DNA from 2 places in the Thalassotalea fonticola genome. Region 1 is predicted to be linked to the other one. Evidence: predicted binding sites of a transcription regulator. Region 1 holds the regulator's gene; the other holds the start of a gene.
What was found. Region 1 encodes FNR, which switches genes on or off when oxygen is low (the NO sensors DNR and NnrR bind a similar motif). Its sites were predicted from a motif close to TTGATCTAGATCAA; they were not measured.
Positions count from the first base shown of each region.

Region 1 (3,217 bases):
CAGTATTGCCAATAAGAACTGCTGATAACCCTGTGCGGCCAATTGTGCCTAAGATCACTAATTCAGCATCAATTTGGTTGGCAACTTTTTCAATAACATCCTCTGGCAGGCCTTCTTCTACGTGTAAGTACTGCTCAGCCATATTGTATTTGTCACCATGTTCTTTCATTACATCAACATGGTGTTGTTTCATTGCATCGTTGTATTCGTTGGCATCAAATTCAGGTATTTCTATGGCAATATTTATTGGTGTGCCTGGATATGAATTTACAAAATGTACGTCAGCGTTAATGAGTTTAGCTAGATTGATTGCTTCTTCAGAAATTTTGTTATTCAGTGATTGATGTTCTTCTTCTTCGCTACCAGCGTTTACTGCAGCTAGAATATGACCATTATCAGGCCAGGTGTGTTCTTTAACTAACAATAATGGTACCCAACACTTACGAATAAGGTGCCAATCTGTTGGGGTAAATATAACTGATTGTAAGGTAGGGTGCTCGTGTGTGCTTTTAATGACCACATCAAAGGCATTATCTCTTACTTCAGCAAGAATGGCTTCAAAAGGGCGATTATGCCAAATCACTTTAGTTTGAATGTCATAATCAAAGTCTTCGATCAAATCAGTTAGCCAATTTTCTCTACCCTTAACTACCGTTTCACGCATAGCCTCACGTTCTTCACCGGATAGCATTGTGGTCATTTCATAGGAAAAATCATAAATAGATAAAAATGCGGTGACCTTAGCTCCTGAATGTTTAGCCAGAGTACATGCCCGTGCTAATGCTTTTTGTTCTTCAGTTGTAGGGTCAATAACGACTAATATATTCTGATAACTTTCCATACGTTCACCAATATAAAAATAATTAAGCTGATATAAGCTTAATATGAACTGGCGATTGTTACAAATATGTATTGAAAATTTATGTAAGGTTTATTAACGCGTTGATTTAAATCAAGTATAAATCAACGCATAAAGAGATGAGAGGAGGAAGTTTACTTAGTGTATCCGGCCAGTTCTAATAAGGCATCTTTATCTAGTATAGTAATGAATTTGTTCTCTACTTTGATCAAGCCTTCTTTTTGAAAGCGGGTCATTAAACGAGAGATTGTTTCTATGGTTAAACCAATATAATTGCCAATTTCGCTTCGGGTCATTGGTAAGTTAAATTCAACGGATGACAAATTTCGGTTACCTAATCTACGGCCATAATTAGCAAGAAATGTTGCTAACTTTTCTTCGGCATTTTTACGATTCAACAATAGTAACATTTCGCTGTTACACTGTATTTCGTCGCTCATTAAGCTCATCATTTGGGCTTTAAGCTTAGGAATTTTACTTGATAGTGTATCGAGTACTTCAAACGGTATTTCACATACCATTGATGTTTCTAACGCTTTAGCAAAGCTCGGATGGCTTTTGGCTGAAAGGGCATCAAAGCCCATTAAATCGCCGGCTAAATGGAAACCGGTAATCTGTTCTTCGCCTTGCTCAGAAATAATGAATGTTTTAAAGGTACCAGAGCGTATTGCATATAGAGTATGCAATTGTTCGCCAGCTTTAAATATTTGCGTATTTTTCTGGATTGGTTTTTTACGTTGAATAATATCATCAAGTAAGTTCAACTCGGTTTCATTTAAACTAAATGGTAAACAAAGTTCACTGATACTACAGTTCTGACACTTAATGTTATTTGCAATCGGTATTATTTGAGGCATATTATTACAGCTATTTCCATATTTAATGTGGTGCAGGGTACTAAAATATTTGATTTAGGGCAATAAATAACGAAAATAAGCCGTAAAAAATCAGTAAAATAGCTGTTAATGTACGAATTAGATCAGAACGTAACATTTCGGTTACAAATTTATAACCTGAAGCTAAAGTAAGTAATGCAGGTAATGTACCTAAGCCAAAAGCTAGCATTATTAATGCGCCATTTTGCCATGTCGCGCTGGCAATAGACCAAGTTAGGGTGGAATAGACCAAACCACAAGGCAACCAACCCCACACCATACCTAACAGTAAAGACTGTTTAACATTTTTTACCGGGATAAAGTTCTTACTCAGTGGTTGTAAGTATCTCCACAGAAACTTACCAATATTTTCTACTTTTGCTAGAACGAAAGACCACTTGGCAATATAAAGCCCTAAAAATATCACGAATAAGGCAGCGATAACTTTTAACCATAATATCGGAAAACCGAGCGACTTAGCAGCTAAAGAGCCGGTAAATCCAGCAATTGCACCTGCAACTGAATAAGAAAAAATGCGACCAAAATTGTAAGCGAAAATTAGGCTGATACTGGCCTTGGTTTTGTCTGCTATTGAGGCTGTCAGCATTGTAGTTATGCCACCACACATAGCAACACAGTGCCCCGCACCTGCAATACCAATTAAAAATGCGGATAAAAAGTCTAATTCCATATGGAGTTATTTGTCAGCTTTATTTGAGTGGCTGGTGTTATCTTGGAGTTCAGATTCATTTGATTTATTTGTATCGGTGGCAGTGCTGCTAATTTTATTACTTACCGGTTCATCATCAAACAAAATGCTCATGCCTTGTTTTTCCAAATCGTCAAACTGTTCTGTTTTTACCGCCCAAAAAAATAAATAAATTGCAATAGCGGTAAAAATAATGGCAATAGGAATAAGGATATAAATAACACTCATAAAATAGCTACTTTAATAATCTTAATGAATTAGTAACAACAATAATCGAACTTGCTGACATACCTAATACTGCCATATAAGGGGTGATAAAACCACACACCGCTAACGGCAGAATAATGGCGTTGTAGGCCAATGCCCAGGCAAAATTTTGTTTAACGATATTCGAGGTTTTCAACGCAATAGCTTTAAGCCTTAACAGGCTTGCAAGATGATTGTTCACTAAAATCACGTCGGCGCCACTTTTCGCTATCTCTGTACCACTTCCCATAGCAATCGATACGTGAGCTTGGGCAAACACTGGTGAATCGTTTACGCCATCGCCAACCATTGCGACAGTTTTACCTGCATTTTGTTTATCAGCCAAAATTTTCAGCTTGTCATTGGCACTGCAGGTGTCAAAGCTTTGATCGAGTTTTACTTGCTGATTAAAACCGTTAACCCCAGCCTTATTATCACCACTGATCAACATCGTTTCAATGTTGGATAAACGCATGCTGTTGATCACTGACTTAGTATTAGTACGTAAAGTATCTTGCATATAAAACG
Region 1 covers NZ_CP136600.1:1,066,071-1,069,287, reverse strand. Annotated here, with positions in the region: gene uspE (universal stress protein UspE) at 1-841, opposite strand, end outside; gene fnr (fumarate/nitrate reduction transcriptional regulator Fnr) at 994-1,716, opposite strand; gene RI844_RS04455 (sulfite exporter TauE/SafE family protein) at 1,757-2,425, opposite strand; gene ccoS (cbb3-type cytochrome oxidase assembly protein CcoS) at 2,432-2,671, opposite strand; gene RI844_RS04445 (heavy metal translocating P-type ATPase) at 2,679-3,217, opposite strand, start outside.

Region 2 (3,217 bases), 1.9 Mb from region 1:
TAATAAATATTTCTCGCCATGCCTTTAGTAAAACTTTCTGACATGGGTTGCTCCCTTATAGTATTTAATAAAGCAAATACATCTTAAAGCTCTATAGCGGTGCAAATCTTGATAGAAATCAAACTAATGAATATTGTTGCGAAAATGTTTCAAAATATGTCGATTTGTATTTGTTGTTTAACTGTATTGCGAGGGAATATTTAGAAGATAGGCAGCTTTTTAACCATAGCCCGAGCAAGGTTAAGCATGCCAATTAATACAAAACCGGTATGCACTAAGATGAAATACAGCAACATTGCCATCAATTGAAAAGGCACTGTATCAGAAAGTAAAATAAAGATTAAAGGAGTAAAGACCACAAGCCCAACGGCAACAGAAAGTTGCACCGCGCGATACAGATGAATTCTTACAATGGCGCTTTGTTGTTTGTATTTAATAAGCATCCATAGCAATGCAATAAATGACAAACCGGGTAATACTAATAAATTAGCCAGAAACAATGATTGACAGGTAACGGCTAAATGTACAGATGACTTTGGATTAATTAACATAATGATCTCATACACTTAGCAGCTACAATAATTTTAACTATATACCGATGCTCAACTCACTTCAACATGCGCTTGGGGTATAAGCAACTTGATGATAAGCCACTATCCATCAAAATAAATGCGGGCAATATCCATTAACGCTTTAATCGTTTCAGGATCATCGGACAACGGCTCTGCTAAACAACATTTGCAAACCTCTAAAGGATCCATGCCACTTGACATCATTTTGGCCGCGTATATCAGTAAGCGGGTAGAAACCACTTCATCTAAATCGTTTTGCTCTAAGCGGCGTAATGCTTGGGCAAGCTCAACTAATGTAAAGGCTAAATGACCTTCTACGTTCGCTTCACTCATTAGTATTTGTTGTTCAACTTCTTTTTCAGGGTAATCAAAAGATAAAGCGACAAAGCGTTGTTTCGTACTAGGTTTCATCCCTTTTAATAAGTTTTGATAACCAGGATTGTAAGAGACTACCAACATAAAATCAGGATGAGCATCAAGTAACTCTCCCGTTCTTTCTAATGGCAAAACTCTACGGTCATCGGCTAAAGGGTGCAAAACAACCGTTGTATCTTTACGCGCTTCAACCACTTCATCAAGGTAACAAATGCCACCTTCTCGTACAGCTCGAGTTAATGGTCCATCTTGCCAATAAGTGCCTTCTGGGCCAATTAAATGGCGACCAACGAGATCTGCAGCAGTTAAATCATCATGACAAGCAACAGTATAAAGCGGCTTATTCAGTTTTTTTGCCATGTGTTCAATGAAGCGAGTTTTACCACACCCTGTTGGGCCTTTGATTAAAATTGGCAAATGATGTTGATGAGCGTATTCAAACAAGGACACTTCATTGTTCTGCTCTTTATAATACGGTACATCTACTGATGTGGTGGTTAGTTTTAAATTTGTAGTACTCATAAAATCTCAATACCGAACTTACATTGAGCATAAGTTACTCTTATGTTAACCGTGGTGCAATTGAGATACGAGCTTAGTTGATACAGATCAAGGTAAAAACAAGTGTGGCCTGACAATTGTCAAGCCACAGGTAATTATTGTTATTCTAACGCACCACCATCATTGAGGCGCTTTTCGGATTTGATAATAATTCGGCAAATACCTGCCAACGTTTTTGTTCATCATCACCACTTCTAAACTCTACATAGTCTTTAACCAGATCTTTGCCAAGATTATAATTAATCACATAAGCGCGGTAACGCTCAATAAAACCAACTCGTTGATTAGACTTTTCTGGAGTACTTAGCTCATATTTCATTAAGAAGTCTGCAGCTTGTTCCTTGTCAATTTGTCCATCTAAATAACGTTTGGCTGCTACATTACCAGCGTATGATAGTTTTCCTAATAAACTTTCAACCTGATAGTAAGCTTCAGCCTTTTCTGGATCCAAACCTGCTAACGGGAACAATACAGCTTTTTCAAACGCCATACGTTCAGTATGATTAAATGCCACCTCAATACCGTAATTGGCACTGCCTTCTGCTAATAAAGATAGTGGTGAATACAAAGGATATACTGAATATTCCAACCAGCCTTTACCATTAACTAAATGTTTTTCCATTAATGAGTTAAACACATGGTGACCGGGGTAGCCCTCATGACTAGCGAGATCAATAGCGCGATCTATTTGGATCGGAAAGTCGGTATTTACCTGAATCAAACTGAAGCTATTACCTTTATACCAGTTATAACCACTCCAGGGCTTATCATTCACATACTCTATGGTAAACGACTCATTCTCTGGTAAATCTATATTAGCTTTAGTGCGCTTTTGTGACTCTTCTATCGCAGCAATAAACACTTTACCAAGTTTATCTAATGGAATAACAAACTGATCTTTGAACGCTTTTAAACGAGGGTTCAATTCACCTTCGCCTGGCAACAATTCATTCAGTTCGGCCAACGCTTTATCAAAATCAGTTTCGCTTAAGTTTGGCGATTTTGCATCATAAAGTGCCATTGATTCTTGATCAAAAGTAAATTCTTTGCCGCTTAATTGCTGAATAAATGCTTTTACCGAGCGCACCTGAACAACTAACATATCTTTACGAAGTTGCTCGCTGGCAATGGCTGTAGAATTGTTTAAGTCAAGCTCCAGTTGCTCGGCAAAACTTAATAGTTTATCAAGCGGTTGTTTATCTGCAGCTTCTTGCCACTCTTTAGGGCCATAATAGGCATCAATATAATAGCTTTGATGCTTACCTACATGTAGCGCTAGTTTAACGTAACGCTCGGCTAATTGGTTCATATCCATTACCACCTTACTGGATTCACTTGCACTGTCTGAAGTGGAGTTACCACCACACGAAAATAATGTTAACGCTATAAGTATTGTTATTATTTTGTAGGGTTTAATTAGAGTTTTCATTTGCTGCTCCAGTTAATTTAGGTTGCGTAATACCATTAGAAAGACTGGCATAATATTTCGCCAATTCAAGCATATCTTCTTCATTTAAACGACTGACCATGCCTTGCATAATGGGGTCTTTGCGTCTTCGGTATTTAAAAGCCAACAGTTGTTTGAATAAATATTCTTGGTGTTGACCAGCAAGATTAGGATAAATAGGCACATCTGATAGGCCATTTTTACCATGACATGGTGCACAAAATTCTATTTGAGTTTTTAGTTTTTGGTGTTTTATTAACAA
Region 2 covers NZ_CP136600.1:3,003,977-3,007,193, forward strand. Annotated here, with positions in the region: gene RI844_RS12180 (c-type cytochrome) at 1-44, opposite strand, end outside; gene RI844_RS12185 (hypothetical protein) at 201-551, opposite strand; gene RI844_RS12190 (CbbQ/NirQ/NorQ/GpvN family protein) at 654-1,469, opposite strand; gene RI844_RS12195 (hypothetical protein) at 1,615-2,937, opposite strand; gene RI844_RS12200 (c-type cytochrome) at 2,921-3,217, opposite strand, start outside.
Region 2: a site for FNR is predicted at 1,547-1,560, ahead of RI844_RS12190 (CbbQ/NirQ/NorQ/GpvN family protein). Genes of this name have one in related genera too.